Regions from separate parts of the Bradyrhizobium sp. RDM12 genome, predicted to be linked through region 1. Evidence: predicted binding sites of a transcription regulator. Region 1 holds the regulator's gene; each other region holds the start of a gene.

Evidence for each region. The regulator LexA, encoded in region 1, represses DNA repair genes until DNA is damaged. The targets are predictions, from matches to a motif close to TGTTCNNNNTGTGTTCNG.
Region 2: the regulator LexA is predicted to act here: its motif matches at 2,923-2,940, upstream of ACTGJ9_RS07800 (helicase-related protein).
Region 3: the regulator LexA is predicted to act here: its motif matches at 2,456-2,473, upstream of ACTGJ9_RS24385 (single-stranded DNA-binding protein).
Region 4: the regulator LexA is predicted to act here: its motif matches at 1,630-1,647, upstream of recA (recombinase RecA).

Annotation. Positions count from the first base shown of each region.
Region 1 covers NZ_CM133064.1:4,863,466-4,867,677, reverse strand. The annotation lists gene ACTGJ9_RS23780 (molybdopterin molybdotransferase MoeA) at 1-1,199, shown strand, start outside; gene lexA (transcriptional repressor LexA) at 1,376-2,077, shown strand; gene ACTGJ9_RS23770 (hypothetical protein) at 2,255-2,497, shown strand; gene ACTGJ9_RS23765 (hypothetical protein) at 2,686-3,117, shown strand; partial or broken gene ACTGJ9_RS23760 (ComEC/Rec2 family competence protein) at 3,128-4,196, opposite strand.
Region 2 covers NZ_CM133064.1:1,638,992-1,643,203, reverse strand. The annotation lists gene ACTGJ9_RS07800 (helicase-related protein) at 1-2,646, opposite strand, end outside; gene ACTGJ9_RS07795 (DUF3108 domain-containing protein) at 3,223-4,032, opposite strand.
Region 3 covers NZ_CM133064.1:4,983,242-4,987,453, reverse strand. The annotation lists gene gyrA (DNA gyrase subunit A) at 1-1,399, opposite strand, end outside; partial or broken gene ACTGJ9_RS24390 (DUF2306 domain-containing protein) at 1,568-1,717, opposite strand; gene ACTGJ9_RS24385 (single-stranded DNA-binding protein) at 1,816-2,313, opposite strand; partial or broken gene ACTGJ9_RS24380 (outer membrane protein) at 2,795-3,477, shown strand; gene ACTGJ9_RS24375 (hypothetical protein) at 3,501-3,647, opposite strand; partial or broken gene uvrA (excinuclease ABC subunit UvrA) at 3,764-4,212, shown strand, end outside.
Region 4 covers NZ_CM133064.1:4,086,859-4,091,070, forward strand. The annotation lists gene ACTGJ9_RS19695 (hypothetical protein) at 1-53, shown strand, start outside; gene ACTGJ9_RS19700 (hypothetical protein) at 153-407, shown strand; gene ACTGJ9_RS19705 (hypothetical protein) at 440-628, opposite strand; gene recA (recombinase RecA) at 1,722-2,810, shown strand; gene ACTGJ9_RS19715 (hypothetical protein) at 3,654-4,212, shown strand, end outside.

The DNA of each region.
Region 1 (4,212 bases):
CGGTTACTGATGCGCTGGCCGCCGTGCTCGACGGCGCGGAGCCGCTGCCCGAGGAAACGGTCGCGCTCGATGCGGCCTTTCATCGCGTGCTCGCGCACGACGTCGCGGCGCGGCGCATGCAGCCGCCGCAGGCGATGTCGGCGATGGACGGCTATGCTGTCCGAGCGGCGGATGCAGCCAGGGTCGATGCGCAGCTCAACGTCATTGGCGAGGTCGCAGCCGGCCGTCCATTTGCAGGAACTGTTGGCGCTGGAGAAGCTGTGCGGATCTTCACCGGCGGCGTCGTCCCCGACGGCGCCGATGCGATCGTGATCCAGGAGGACACCGTCGCCGACGGCAAGCGCATCACGATCAAGGAGGCCGCCGTCGCCGGGCGGCACATTCGTCCAGCCGGCATCGATTTTCGCGAAGGTGACGTGCTGCTGCGCGCGGGCGCGCGGCTGACCGAGCGCGACCTCGCGCTGGCCGCCGGCATGAACCACCCGCAGCTTGCCGTTCGCCGGCGTCCGAAGGTCGCGATTCTTGCCACCGGCGACGAGCTGGTGATGCCGGGCACGACGCCTGGTCATGGCCAGATCGTCTATTCCAACGGCTACGCCCTGCATGCGCTCGCCCGGAGCGAGGGAGCCGACACCATCGATCTCGGGATTGCCGCTGACACGCTTGCAGCCACCTCCGCCGGCATCCGCCGCGCGCGCGAATCCGGCGCCGACATCCTGGTCACGACGGGCGGTGCCTCGGTCGGCGACCACGATCTGGTGCAGCAGGCGCTCCGCGATGAAGGCACCTCGATGGCGTTCTGGAAGATCGCGATGCGGCCGGGCAAGCCGATGATGAACGGGCAGCTCGGCGCGATGCACGTGATCGGCCTGCCTGGCAATCCTGCATCATCCTACGTTTGCGGCTTCCTGTTCATGGTGCCGCTGATTCGAGCGCTGTCGGGCCGTTCGGTGATTCATCACCGTCGCGAACGCGCCGTGCTCGGCCGCGACATCGGCGCCAATGACCAGCGCGAGGATTATCTTCGCGCCCGCCTCGATCTGCGTGATGACGGCACCCTCGTCGCCCTTCCCGTCAACCACCAGGACTCCTCGCTGCTTGCAGATCTCGCTGCGGCACAGGCACTTCTCGTGCGCGCACCGTTAGCACCGAAGGCCGAAGCGGGAGCGCCTTGCGAGGTGCTGCGGCTGCCCGTTTGAGCGCATCGTTCGCAACCGTTCTGCGAACTTTGTCGCGTTCACGGTAAATTAAGCAGTTGCGGAACATGTATCGAACATATAGTGTCCGTTCATGATTTGTTTCGAGCATGTAGCGGCTTATTGCTGAATTCAGCGTCTCGGAATCGAACGACATCAACCGGGGGATTTTGGTCGAGATGTTAACGCGCAAACAATACGAGCTCCTGCGGTTCATCAGCGAGCGTCTGAAGGAAAGCGGCGTGCCGCCCTCCTTCGACGAGATGAAGGACGCGCTCGATCTGCGCTCGAAATCGGGCATCCATCGCCTGATCACTGCGCTCGAGGAGCGCGGCTTCATCCGCCGCCTGCCCAACCGCGCCCGCGCCATCGAGGTGATCAAGCTGCCCGAGCTCCAGGCCGCCGCCGGCAGCCGCCGCGGTTTCACGCCGAGCGTCATTGAAGGCAATCTCGGCAAGGTGCGCACGACGTCGAGTCCGCAGGCCGACGAGGGCGAGCGTCCCGTCGCGGTGCCCGTGATGGGCCGGATCGCGGCCGGTACGCCGATCGAGGCGTTGCAGACCCGCAGCCACACCATCAGCGTCCCGCCCGACATGCTCGGCTCCGGGGAGCATTACGCGCTGGAAGTGCGCGGCGACTCCATGGTGGAGGCCGGCATTCTCGACGGCGACATGGCGCTGATTCAGCGCAACGAGAGCGCCGATACCGGCGACATCGTGGTTGCCCTGATCGACGATGAGGAAGCGACGTTGAAGCGCTTTCGCCGCCGTGGTGCTTCGATCGCACTCGAACCGGCGAACGCGGCCTATGAAGTCCGCATCCTGCCGCCCAACCGGGTCAAGATCCAGGGCAAGCTGATCGGGCTGTACCGGAAGTACTGAGCGGGTCGCGATCGACGACCGTCAGCAACGATTGGAGCGGACGATTGTCCGCTCCGGCTGGATGGTCTTTCTGGTTTTGCACAGATTATCCGGCTACCTCTCCAGCGCTACATCCTCGGCACGCCGCAACGAAGCCCCATCGCTTCGCAGGCGCTTTGACCGACCGAGGAGACCACCATGCGCAAGATCATTTTGGGCACCGCCACGATGACGCTGATCGCAGCATCGGCGCCGCAGGCCTTAGGCTCGCAGGCCTTGATGGGGTCGCAGGCCTTGGCTGCTCAGCCGCAGCATCACGCGCGCAAAGCGCCACAGGCAACGAGCGAGCAATTCCGCGATGCCCGCAACGCCCGTCGCACAGCCGACGCAGCCGGCCTGGCAATATTCGGGCTGGTCGGCGCCCGCAGGCCGCTGAGATGACGCGCTCACCGAATGCGCGGGAGCAGGCTTTGTTCCTCGTGCATTTGCAAAAGATAATGTGATCGCGCTCTGTCGATGCGAGCCGCAGATTTGCCAACAAACAAGCATATGATCAGCTTCCACTCTGATAGGGGCCTGTGCCTCAGAGACAGAGGCGCCGGTGCTCTATCCTGATTGAGGAGCACCCGATGTGTGACTATAGCCTGCATGCCGTCGCGACGCGTCCCGCAGAAGTCGGTGAGACCATCGTCACGACAACGTTCCGCGGCACCTCGACGCGCGGCTTCGCCTCCGAAGCCGACATGTCCGTCGCGGTCTGCCTGCTGCCGGGAACGGAGCTCGCCTTCGCCGACAACGTCCGCTACGACAATCGCTGGATCTGGACGCGCACCATCAATTCGCGTGTCGGCAAGTTCGGCAAGGTCGATCCGCACATTCCCGACCGCCATCACGACGCGATCGAATTCCCCGACGGCAAATACGTGCTGGTAACGCAGCTCGTGGAAGGCCAGCGTGCGACCGTGCTGCAACTGCCGGTAACCCAGCCGCTCGGCGAGCGCGAGCACAAGCCGCAGATCGCCGACAGCCGCTCCACGCCGCCGCGCCTGCCGATCGGCTAAGCGGTCGATCTTAATCCTCGGCCTGCAGGTCGGCGTCGGCCGGCGTTGCGTCTTTGGAACGCGGAGCTGCCGACCGTGGCATGAGGGACTGTTCGAAATCTCCATCGCCGGCCGCCGCCGGCGACCAGGGGCGGTTTGCGCCCCTCGCCTTCACCGCCTGAATGGCAAAGCCGTCGCCGCGCGGCGTCAGCGCCAGCGCGCCTTGGCGCGCGAGACGCGGCCGATCGACCACCATCGCACCACAATCCGGCGGCGCGGGCCTTGCCGTCACCACCAGTGCCGCGCGGCTGCAATCGTCGGCCAGCGCGTCGATGCGGAGCGCCAGCGCAATCATGCGCCCGTCGGCGAGTGGCGTCACGCAGCCGGTGTCGTCGCACGACACGCCGTCACTGAGCGAGGCGCTCCCGGCATCGCGGGAGTCCGCATCGGCCGCGAGCCACTCCTTGAGCAGAAAGCTGTCCTTGCTCGTCCGGATCAGATGCAACTGCCCGTCCCTGCCCCGCACCGCGACGCTCTGCCCGTCACCGGCGATGAGAATGTCGGGTTGCCGAACCGACAGCCCCCAGACGATCGCCGCGACGAGCACGAGTACGCCCGACCAGCGCAAGGGCGTCCGCAGCAAGCCCATCAGGATCAGCCCGACGCTCGCCGCGATCAGCGGCGCGGTGCCGAAAGCGCCGACGTGGCCGATCGCTCCGGGCAGCGCCGCCACCCAGCGCGACACCGCCACCATCCAGTCGATGCCGATCCCCATGAGTCACCAGAACACGCCGTCGAGCCCGAAGGGCGCAGCGAGCAATCCCAACCGCAGGCATCACCAGCGCGGACACCACCGGCATCGCGCCGAGATTGGCCAGCACGCCGTAGGGCGTGACGCGGTGGAAATGGAAGGCGGCATAGGGCGTGGTCGCAAGCCCCGCGATCATCGAGGCCATGAACAGCATCGCGATCTCGCGGCCGCCCCACAGCGCGATGCGCGCGGTGGTCGAATGATCGGGCGAGGCAAACAGGTTCGGCATGCCGATCTGCACCAGCGCGACGAGCCCGAGCGTTGCCGCAAACGACATCTGGAAGGCGGGAGGCCGATCCCAAAAT
Region 2 (4,212 bases), 3.2 Mb from region 1:
CTCTTCGTGCACTCCCTCGTCGCGCTGCTCCAGGCCGGGCGCGTCTTCGACGGTGACGGCTTCGATCGCGCCATCTGCCGGCGCCACGGCCTCCTCGGTCGCGGGCGTCTCGGCGGAAGCTTCAGCAGCAGGCGTTTCGGCAGCAGGCGCGACCGGCTTCGGCGGCAGCGGTGCACGCTTCTCCATGCGATAGCCGAGCGCGCGCAGCACCGAGGCAAAATCCTCGCCGGCGGAGCCGGTGAGCGAGGTCATCGCCTGCGTCACCACGAAGCCGCGGCCGTCGAATGCGCCGGCGGGCTTTTCGCCGGGCGCGTTCTCGCGCCAGGCCAGCGCCGGGCGAATCAGGTCGGCGAGGCGCTCCAGGATGTCGACGCGAACGGCGCGCTCGCCGGCCTGCTTGTAGCCGAGCACGCGATAGGCATCGCGCGGCAACTGCTTGTCGACCGGGAACGAGGTGCGACCCGACGATGCCAGATGCTGCGCGCCCGACAGCGCCGAGAGATCGACATTGTCCTGCTTCAACGCCCACAGCAGCGCGGCCAGCGCACGCGCGGCGGGCTTCAGGATCCCGGGGAAATAGATGTGATAGGCGCCGAAGCGGACGCCATATTTGCGCAAGGTCGCGCGCGAGGACTGGTCGAGATCTTTCAGCTCGTTGGCGATCTTGGGTCGCTCCAGCACGCCGAGCGCCTCGACGAGCTGGTAGGCGATGCCGCGGGCAATGCCGGTGACGTCTTCGGCCTTCGACAGCTCGAACATCGGCCCGAGCAGCTTTTCGATGTGCGTCTTGAGCCAGAGGTCGAGCCGCGCCTGCACCTTCTCACGGGGGCTACCTGTCAGACGCTCGTCCGAGATGATGCGGATGCGCGGATGCAGCGCCTCCTCCGCGGCAGTCAGCCGCGCTACCGCATCGCCGGTCCAGCGGATGGTGCCGTCGGAGGTCAGCACGAATTGGTCGTCCGGCGCGTTGCCGAGCTTTTCGGCGCGCGCGTTGATCTCGCCGGCGAGCACCGCTTGCGCGGCAGCCTGCAAGGCTTTCGCATCGGACCCGGCTTCCGCCGCATCCGGTGCAAAGGTGAAGCCATCGAGGCGGCCGATGACATGGCCTTCGACGATGACTTCGCCGGTCTTGCCGATTTCCGTATTCAAGCTCGTGTTCTCCCGCAGGCGGCGCATCAATACACTGGTCCGGCGATCAACGAAACGCTCAGTCAAGCGTTCATGGAGCGCATCCGATAATTTATTTTCGACTTCCCGCGCGATCCCCTGCCAGCGTTCGGGGTCTTTCAGCCAGTCCGGGCGGTTGGCGACGAAGGTCCAGGTGCGAATCTGCGCGATCCGGGCCGACAGCGTGTCGATGTCGCCGTCGATGCGGTCGGCCTGGTCGACCTGGGCGGCGAACCAGGAATCGGGGATGCAGCCCTTCTGCATCAGGAAGCCGTAGAGCGTGGTGACGAGCTCGGCATGGGCCGCCGGCGACAGCTTTCGGTAGTCCGGGACCTGGCAGGCCTCCCACAGACGCTCCACGGCGTCCTTGCCATGCGCGATGTCGCGCACATCGGCGTCGCGGGCGGCGTGGTCGAGCACGCGCATGTCCTCGGCAATGGGCGCCCGCGTCAGCACCTCATGGCCGGGGCCAAGGTTCAGCGCGACCTGGAGCGCGCCGAGGGAGGAAAAATCCAGCTTCGAGTTGCGCCATTGCAGCATCTTCACGGGATCGAAGATGTGGTTCTGGAGCGCGTTCACCAGCTCGGGCTCGAATGGGCCGCAGCGGCCGGTGGTGCCGAAAGTGCCGTTGCGCGTGGCGCGGCCGGCGCGGCCGGCGATCTGCGCGAACTCCGCCGGCGTCAGGCGGCGGAACTGGTAGCCGTCGAACTTGCGGTCGGAGGCGAAGGCGACGTGGTCGACGTCGAGATTGAGGCCCATGCCGACGGCGTCGGTGGCGACGAGATAGTCGACGTCGCCGTTCTGGAACATCTCCACCTGCGCATTGCGCGTGCGTGGGCTGAGCGATCCCAGCACCACGGCGGCGCCGCCATGCTGGCGCTTGATCAGCTCGGCGATGGCGTAGACCTCGTCGGCCGAGAACGCGACGATCGCGGTGCGGCGCGGCTGGCGCGTGATCTTGCGATCGCCGGCGAATTCCAGCTGCGACAGCCTGGGACGGGTGATCATGGAGACGCCCGGCAAGAGCCGCTCGATGATCGGGCGCATGGTGGCGGCGCCCAGCAGCAGCGTCTCGTCGCGGCCGCGGCGGTTGAGGATGCGGTCGGTGAATACGTGGCCGCGTTCGAGATCGGAGGCGATCTGGATCTCGTCGACGGCGAGGAAGGAGACGTCGAGGTCGCGCGGCATGGCCTCGACCGTCGAGACCCAGTAGCGCGGGTTCTTCGGCTTGATCTTCTCCTCGCCGGTGATCAGCGCGACGGCCTCAGGGCCGACGCGGCCGACGATCTTGTTGTAGACCTCGCGCGCGAGCAGCCGCAGCGGCAGGCCGATCATGCCCGAGGAATGCGCGAGCATCCGTTCGATGGCGAGATGGGTCTTGCCGGTATTGGTCGGCCCGAGCACTGCGGTGACGCCGGCGCCAGGCACGCGATCGGAAAGCGCGCGCTCGGAGGCAAAGGGGGAAGAAGAAAAGGCCATGTCTGAATGATTAGGTAGTGGCGATTGGGGCGAATGTCAGTGCTGTTTGGGGCGGCGGGGTGCTGAGGCGCTCTCAGCCCTGTCTCCGAACGCGGCCAAGGTCTCCGCTGTCATGCCCCGGCTTGACCGGGGCATCCAGTACACCGCGGCCTGCCCACCCGACCACAGCCGCCTCGGCGTACTGGATCGCCCGGTCAGGCCGGGCGATGACAGCGCTTCCCCAAATCCCGCGCAACTGTCTCACTTTGCGACGCTTTTTCCTGTGGCCTTAAGCTTCGGAACGACTCCAGAACGAATCGCGGCCGAATCGCTGACTCCCCGGTGAGTCCTGTTCCGTTCACGCAATATGTCGCGGGACGCGTGTTTCCATCGCACTAGATGGAGTTTTGGGTCGTCGCACAAGCGGCGATGTGATGGCGGATTTCGTTAAGTTGGGGATGGCGCGGAGTCGAATCAGAATCGGGGAGGAGTCAAATGGATTCCCGAACGCGATGGCCGCTCATCTCGTTTCCCGAAACAACCCCATGCACAGTAGCCAAGTTATTGATATAATTAGGGGCGCCGTCGCAGCTTCGCTTACTGCGTCTTGGCCACCTTGGGCGGCTGGGCGGTGGTGATGAAGCTGGTCGCTTCCAGCATTGCCGGCCCCAGGGGCGTCGGCACTTTCAGCCAGAACGGGACCAGGATCCGCGTGCCCGCCACCGGCGCCAGCGCGATCTCGATGTTGCGCTGCGCGGCGAGGTATTTGATCACGGGGCGGTCGGGGATGTAGCCGGCTACAGGCACGAAATACAGCGCGCAGACCACGACCGGGCCGTGATAGCCCTTCTCGGCCTTCACCGTCTCCATGCGCTTGAAATCGAGCTTGAGCTCATAGCGCATGCGGCCATCGAACACGGGCGCGCTGCCGTGGCAGGCCTCCGGCGACACGGGATCGCCGGTGCCGGGTACGCGCACCAGCGAGGCCGTCATCGGATCGAACACGCCGCGGCGATGTGCGTCGGTGACGACGATGCGGTCGGCATCGACAGGCGGCTCCGGAATGATGCCGAAATCCTTCACATTGCCCTTGTCGAGGTTGATGTGGATCTCTTCGGTCTTCTTCGACGTCGTGGTGGAGGCCTGGTAGGCGGATGCGACCAGCGCGCCGTTGACCACGCGCCCCTGCGAGGCGCCGGTGCCGGACCCGCCCGCGAACGATTTCAGAATGCCGGCGGTGCCGCCGGAGGCCGCCGCCGAAAACACGTCGTCCTGGATATCGATGTTCCAGGCGCCGCGGCCGACCGGAATGCCCGACAGCGTCGCCTCATACTGCGCCTCGAGCTTGCCCTGCGCCGCTGCAGGCTCCGCCGCCCACGCCAGCACCAGCGCGCCAACAGCGGCCAGCGCCAGCCTGGCGACAAAGGCCAGCCTGCCGGCCGACCGCGGCCGGGGCAGAAGGAGGGACGACGTGTGCACGAGACGATCCAATCGGGAAGCGCGTGGGTGTTACTTAAGCCTGTTACGGCCGCAAGCAATGGATCCGGGCACGATAAGCCGGGAACTCACCGGACTCTTTCGGCGGTG
Region 3 (4,212 bases), 120 kb from region 1:
GGCGCTGTAGTCGCAGGTCGAGAATGGCCTTCGCCTGTTCCATCGACAGCCGGATCGTGCCGTTCTCGCTGATCCGGTGGCGCGGATCGTCGATCAGCGTCAGCATGTCCTCGACGTCCCGGGCCGACCAGTCGCGCGACATCAGGGTGTCGCGCGCGGTGGTCGGGTCGGGCGAGGTCCGGATGACGCGGATCATCTCGTCGATATTGGCAACCGCGATCGCCAGACCGACCAGGATATGGGCGCGATCGCGCGCCTTGGCGAGCAGGTACTTGGTGCGGCGCGTGACGACCCGCTCACGGAAGTCGACGAAGATGGCCAGCAGGTCCTTCAGATGCATGATCCGCGGACGGCCGCTGTCGAGCGCCACCATGTTGACGCCGAAGCTCGTCTGCAGCGGCGTGAATCTGTAAAGCTGATTGAGCACCACGTCGGGCACGGCGTCGCGCTTCAATTCGATGACCACGCGGTAGCCGTCGCGATCCGATTCATCGCGCAGGTCGCCGATCCCTTCGATCTTCTTTTCCTTGACCAGCTCGGCGATGCGCTCGACCATCGTCGCCTTGTTCACCTGGTAGGGAATCTCGGTGATGATGAGCGCCTCGCGCTCCTTGCGGATGGTCTCGATCGCGACCTTGCCGCGCATGACGATCGAGCCCCGGCCGAGGTGATAGGCGGCACGGATGCCCGCGCGTCCGAGAATGACGCCGCCGGTCGGAAAATCCGGTCCCGGCACGATGTTGATGAGCTCGTCGACGGTCAGCGCGGGGTTGTCGATCAACGCAACGCAGGCGTCGATGACCTCGCCGAGATTGTGCGGCGGGATGTTGGTCGCCATGCCAACCGCGATGCCGCCGGCGCCGTTGACGAGAAGGTTCGGGAACTTGGCCGGCAAGACCGACGGTTCGGTCTCGTTGTTGTCGTAGTTCGGCTGGAAGTCGACCGTATCCTTGTCGATATCGGCCAGCAGCGCCAGCGCCGCCTTGGTCAGCCGCGCTTCGGTGTAACGATAGGCTGCCGGGGGATCGCCATCGACCGAGCCGAAATTACCCTGGCCGTCGATCAGCGGCACGCGCATCGAGAAGTCCTGCGCCATGCGGACCATGGCGTCATAGATCGACTGGTCGCCGTGCGGGTGGTACTTACCGATGACGTCGCCGACCACGCGGGCGGACTTGACGTACTTCTTGTCGGGCGTGTGGCCCTGCTCATGCATCGAGTACAGGATGCGGCGATGAACCGGCTTCAAACCGTCGCGGGCATCAGGCAACGCACGCGCCACGATCACGCTCATGGCGTAGTCGAGGTACGACTTTTTCATCTCCTCGAAGATGGAGACGGGGCGAATATCCGAGCGCTCCGGCTCATCGCCGGGTTTCTTGTTGTCGTCGTCTGCCAAGGGAGAATCCGGTGAGTTTTTATCTGGGAATCATATAGCGCATCGAGGCCCTGATAACCACCCTTGCGAGCCCTTGGGAAGCGGTTTTTCCGTTTGTTTTTCCAGAGACTTACGCGCTTCTCGACACCGTCGTCGGCGGCGCTGGAACGAGCCGCCTGCAACCGCCCGCTATGCCCCGAAAAACACCTGGTGCATGATGCGCCCGGGCACCAGCGTGAACAGGCCAGCCACGACCAGCGCACCGGTGAACAGCAGGATCAGGATGCGACGGTGATCGGTCACGCGATGCGTGTGCGCCCGCCACACCGCGAGCGGTAACCAGCGCCGCGACGGCGGTGCAACGGGATCGCCGGGGCCGCATCAAACAGTGGCGCGAAGCTCATGTGACGCGTCCTCCGGCCTGGGAGCCGGACGCATCAGAACGGGATATCGTCGTCCATGTCGTTGCTGCGGCCACCACCGCCGCCGGCGGCGACGGCACGTCGCGGTGCGCTGCTGACCGGACCGGAGGAGCCGAAATCGCCGCCCGGCTCGTCGCCGAAGCTGCCGCCTCCTCCGCCACTGCGGCCGTCGAGCATCGTCAGCGTCGAGTTGAAGCCCTGCAGCACGACTTCCGTGGAGTACTTCTCGACGCCGGCCTGATCGGTCCATTTGCGGGTCTGGAGCGCGCCCTCGATGTAAACCTTGGCGCCCTTCTTCAGGTACTGCTCGGCGACCTTGCAGAGTCCTTCATTGAAGATCACGACGCGATGCCACTCGGTCTTTTCCTTGCGCTCGCCGCTGTTCTTGTCGCGCCAGGTCTCCGAGGTGGCGATGCTCAAATTCGCGATCGGCCGCCCGTCCTGGGTGCGGCGGATTTCCGGATCCTTGCCGAGATTTCCGACCAGAATGACCTTGTTGACGCTTCCCGCCATCGCCGCTCTCCACTCCAAATGCCACTCGATTTAAAAAGGCGCGCCCTCGCTGCCGCCTGTTGGGCCGACCCTATACGCTTGCGAGCGCCGATCAGCCCGCAGCGCCCTCGGTTATCCCCACATATAGCACCGGCCGAACATTTGTTCCAGATTTGTTCCACTCGAAATTGACGCGGCCGATGCTGTCTATGACTGGAGCGGCTTCCACATCGGCATCAACCGTGGTGGCGGCTCCAGCGCAAAATAATCCCTCGGATTTCATTGGGACATGGAAGGCCGGCCTCGCGCCGGCTTTTTGCTGTGAGTTCCCCGGAGGGAACTATACGTCAGTAACCATTACATTTTGCGTCTCTTGTGACTTTTGAGAGACACAACTTGCGGCTTCAGTGATGTAAGCACGACGCAAGTTGGACCACAGCGTCCGATGCTGCTTCCGACGCACGGAAGTCCAAAACAGAAACTGGGACTGGGATTTGTTGAAATGAAGAAGATCTTGTTGGCTTCGGCCTGTCTGCTCGCTCTCACCGGCGCCGCCTCGGCTGCCGATCTGGCGGCTCGCCCCTACACCAAGGCTCCGGTGGCCGTGGCTTCGGTCTACAACTGGACCGGCTTCTATCTCGGTGTCGTCGGTGGCGGCGCTTGGGAAGACTCGGGCAGCCCGCGGATGCAGGGCGGCTTCGTCGGCGGCACGGGCGGCTACAACTGGCAGACCGGCAACGTCGTGTTCGGCATCGAGGCCGATGGCGCCTGGGCTGACGTCAACGCCTCGGCGGCTGGTGCGGTTTTTGTTCCCGGCGTCGGTGCGATTCCGCCTCGGTGAGCTCGAAGACCGACGCGATGGGCACCGTGCGCGGCCGTATCGGCTGGGCCGTCAACAACGTCCTGTTCTACGGCACCGGTGGTTACGCCTGGATCGACAACAAGGTCACCGCCACCTTGGGCGCTCTCTCCGTCTCCGACAGCAAGTTCCACTCCGGCTGGACCGTCGGCGCCGGCGTCGAAGCGTTCTTCGCTCCGCAGTGGTCGGTCAAGGGCGAGTACCTCTATCGCAGCCTTGCCGGCGAGACCTACTTCGGTGTCGTGCCCACCGGCACGCTCAACTTCCACACCGTGCAGGTCGGCGTGAACTATCACTTCGGGGGCCCGGTGGTCGCGAAGTACTGATCTTCGCCACCGACGTCACATCGTCACGAAAGGCCGGCCTTGCGCCGGCCTTTTTGTTTTCGCAGAGCATTTTCTTGTTGTCGCGGAGCCTTCGGCCGAGCTCCTGCTGCCAGATGCCGCCAGCGCACCAACAATCCGTTGACGATTCGCAAAGCCCACTGGAAATCCATCTCCGTTCTTCCTACGTTCGCTGGCATACCCATCGGCGCCGATCCCGGTTCCGGGCGAAGCGCGCCCTCTACGTCGGCGCGATCGCGCACCTTGGGATTCCTTGAGGGCAACTCGGATGGATGAAGTGATCAAGGCGAAGCGCCAACAGCAGACCGCGGGCTCGAGTCTGCGCGCAATTACGATCCGTGGCGCGCGCGAGCACAACCTCAAGAACATCGACGTCGAGATTCCCCGCGACAAGCTTGTGGTGTTCACCGGCCTCTCAGGCTCCGGCAAATCCTCGCTCGCCTTCGACACGATCTACGCGGAAGGCCAGCGCCGCTATGTCGAGTCGCTCTCGGCCTATGCCCGCCAGTTCCTCGAGATGATGCAGAAGCCTGATGTCGACCAGATCGACGGGCTGTCGCCGGCGATCTCGATCGAGCAGAAGACAACCTCGAAGAACCCGCGCTCGACGGTCGGCACGGTGACCGAGATCTACGACTACATGCGCCTGCTCTGGGCCCGCGTCGGCGTGCCCTATTCGCCGGCCACCGGACTTCCGATCGAGAGCCAGACCGTCTC
Region 4 (4,212 bases), 780 kb from region 1:
CAGCGGCCACCAGCGCGCCCAAGAAGACCAAGGCCGGCACGGCCGCCAATTGACTGTAGGGGCCTCGGGGGCTGGCGACGCCTCTTTCCGGGACTCCCTTGGCTCGGCCCTGATCCTACATTCTCTCGTAGTGTTGCGTTGAGGAGGAGGATATGGCGGATCGCCCGCGGGACCTCGCCGAGCGGATGGCGCGTCGGCGCAAGCCGGCCGCTGGATCGGGCGACAAGGCCGGTGACGGCTATCTGCGCGAGAGCTTTACTCTGCCGCGCGCGGCCGCACGGGCGAGGGCGCAGGCGTTCTTCGCGCGCTATCCGAAGGCTGGCTACATGAGCGAAGTCGAGACCTGGCGCGAATTGCCCGGCGGCGACATCGAATTCACCATGCGGCGGCTGCCCAGCGCCGACTAGCCCTCTCAACCTGCCGGTTCAGGCGGTCTTGTTCAGGCCGTCTTGCCGCCGATCGCCTTCAGCTCCCGGTCGATGCGCAGCTGCACGCGACGGATCGCCAGCAGATCGATCTTGGTCTCGGTCTTGCCGGTCTTGGTCTCGTCGCCGATCCGGAACTGCCACTGCCAGACACCGGGGATCGCCGTCTTTGCAACCGTGAACTCAACGCCCCTGTGATTCATGGTCAGCTCCACGATTCACCTCGCCATGTCAGGTAACATGTTGGCCGTCGCAATATTCCAGCGACAAGCAAAGTTTGCCGTCAAGTGGCGGACAGCTCATCGGATTTCAGCAAGCGCGCGCAGCTCCCCAGCCCACCCGGCCAGGAACTCTGTTCATGGTCGGAGAACCACGGAGGCATACGCGGAGCACGCACGACGGGTCCGTACTCGCGCAAGAAAAACCCCGCCAGGGGAGAGCCGGGCGGGGTAGAAGGTTGTTGGAGGCTGAGGTGCTGGGCTGCAACACCATAGCCGGACGACCGTAGCCCGTTCAGCTTACGACAGCCTGACAGACCGGGGCGCTTGCGGCCAGGTTGAGAGCCGCTCTCACGTCCCAATTCAGACATCCCCCCGCACAACTTCAGACACATCCGTTGGCGACACTTTGCGGGCACGGCGAAGCCATGGGGAAACGTGGCGCGCCGCTAGCGGGGTGGCATCATGGACAAGGTAGAGCGGTCATTCGCCGCCGCGACGGCGGCTGGCTTCGTGGTGTTGGTCATCGGCATCGTGCTGCTGGCGCTGATGTGAGAGGCGGCTTTGGCGGCACACGCCAAGCAAAGCGCGAAAACAACCCCATGCACAGTAGGCTACAGCCGGTTTCGCCTGGCGTTTGCCGGATCGCCGCCGCGGTCGGCCCCCTCGCGCCTCTGGCGCTGCTGATTCTTGGGGACGCGAAGCGGCCGGCCTCTGCCAATTGAGGAGGCTTTCAGGGCGCTGCGAAATGAAGGGCAACGGCGGCCCCGACGCACAGGCCAATGGAAATGGCGGCTCCATAGCGAGGATCTGGCCAAACCCCGCCTGTGACGAGCACAAGCCCCGCCGAGGCGACCAGCTTGAGGACATTGATGACCATGCATCGAGCATGGGCCTTCCGGCGCTCTGGGCACACTCACAAATTCGAAATGGGAGACCTCCGGGGACAAAATCGGCCCACTCTCCAAAAGAACATATTGCGAACCGAGAACAAATAGAGTACATTGTTTTTATCGACGACCCGCTGCGCCAATCATTTGTCCCGCACCCGAATCCTCGCCATAAGGAGCACGACCCGATGTCCACCACTGCCCTGCGTATCGTCGAAGGATCTTCCATGGACAAGAGTAAAGCTCTCGCCGCCGCGCTCTCGCAGATCGAGCGCCAGTTCGGCAAGGGCTCGGTGATGAAGCTCGGCAAGAACGATCGCTCGATGGATGTCGAGGCAGTGTCGTCCGGCTCCCTCGGGCTCGACATTGCGCTCGGGATCGGCGGCCTGCCCAAGGGGCGCGTCGTCGAGATCTACGGGCCGGAATCCTCGGGCAAGACGACGCTGGCGCTGCACACGGTGGCGGAAGCCCAGAAGAAGGGTGGTATCTGCGCCTTCATCGACGCCGAGCACGCGCTCGACCCGGTCTATGCGCGCAAGCTGGGCGTCAATATCGACGAGCTTCTGATCTCGCAGCCGGACACCGGCGAGCAGGCGCTGGAAATCTGCGACACGCTGGTGCGCTCGGGTGCGGTGGACGTGCTGGTGGTCGATTCGGTCGCAGCGCTGGTGCCGAAGGCCGAGCTCGAGGGCGAAATGGGCGATGCGCTGCCGGGACTTCAGGCGCGGTTGATGAGCCAGGCGCTGCGCAAGCTCACGGCCTCGATCAACAAGTCCAACACCATGGTGATCTTCATCAACCAGATCCGCATGAAGATCGGTGTGATGTATGGCTCGCCGGAAACCACGACCGGCGGCAATGCGCTGAAATTCTATGCCTCCGTCCGCCTCGACATCCGCCGCATCGGCGCGATCAAGGAGCGCGACGAAGTGGTCGGCAACACCACCCGCGTCAAGGTGGTGAAGAACAAGCTGGCACCGCCCTTCAAGCAGGTCGAATTCGACATCATGTACGGCGAGGGCGTCTCCAAGATGGGCGAGATCCTCGATCTCGGCGTCAAGGCCGGCATCGTGGAAAAGTCCGGCGCATGGTTCTCCTATGACAGCCAGCGCCTCGGCCAGGGCCGCGAGAACTCGAAAGCGTTCCTGAAGGCCAATCCCGATATCACCAGCAAGATCGAGACCTCGATCCGCCAGAACTCCGGCCTGATCGCCGAGCAGATTCTCGCCGGCGCCCCCGAGCGCGATGCCGACGGCGAGGAGCCGGCGGACGAGTAAACCTTAGCTTGTTGTTGAGCGTGATCTTTTCGGAAAACCGCTGCACACTTTTCCGGATCATGCTCTAGAGTTTTTCGCGAGGAGCGGGCGCTGAGGACGTTGAGTTGCCGACGTCGTCAGCGCCCGTTTCATTTTTACGCGTGGGGGACGAACGTTGAGTATGGGACCACCGGCCGCCCACCAAATCTTCTTGATATATTCCGAACACGGACACTCCGCTGTTCCTCACGGCGATGGCCGAGCTACGGCTTGTTTGCTCCGCGCACGATGGACATGATGGAGTAGCAGCGAATGGACGTTTTGGAATATTGGCATCCGACAATTGATTGGACGCGCTTTGATCAAGCCGGCGTCTCGGATCAGATGTGGACAGCCTTTAGGCAACTTGTCCAACTTTGCCATCGCGTCGAACATTGGCGCGAGAGCCATCGTGCGCTAAGCCTGACTAGGCCGCCTGCGCCGTTATACACGCCAGAGAAAGTCGTCACTATCGAAAAAAGCGACTGGATGAATGGAAGCGGCCTAGCCAAGCGGCTGAGAATCACATGCATCGCGCAGCGCACCTTGCAGACGACAAAGTGGCGGAAATGTCATGGCTTATCGGCCCAAATGATCAGGGCAAGCCAGATTGGAAGCTGTATTTTGCTTCCGCCCAATCAATAGGTAGATCACTCGGGCATCTGCGAGCACGTTACAAGTCCGGTGCATTCGACCAATTCGCCTCGGATGCACTTTCTGATTCCGATCCATGTCGGACTGCAAGTGAATGGCTAGAGCGAGCAGGCGTCGCCGAGCAACGACCAATGCTGTAGCGACTGAGCGGGACTAGGGACGATTAAAAAGATGCGGCGCGTCATCGATCAGGATACCGGCAGGCCTTACTATCTCGATTACACGGACGAACTGCTCACCGAGATCGAGGTGCACGGTCGAGCAAATTGCAATCATGCGCAAACAGAGATTCGACGGCGCAAGAACCGAGGCGGCGCGTTTCTCCTCCAACGACAATGTAGTGCGTGCGGAACGTCAGTCGGTTCGGCGATAAAGCAAACGCCTGATCTAAAAGATTGCCCGGCTTGGACGGAAGGGCAAGAAGATCGTTACGTCGCAAGCCGGAGTGCGGCGCTTGAAGCGATCTATCAAAAACATGTTCGCAAACAGAAAGAGCACGAAGGGATATTCGGGCGAAAGTACGACGCCTATTTAAATTCGCCGGAATGGCAAGCCAAGCGTGCGAAGGTGATGAGGCGAGCTAATGGCTTCTGTGAAGGGTGCTTAGAGCGCAAGGCAACACAGGTCCACCATCAGACCTACGAGCACATTTTCGAAGAGTTTATGTTTGAGCTTGTCGCCGTTTGCGACGAATGCCACGTGCGCTTACATCCTGAAAGGGAAGGCAACG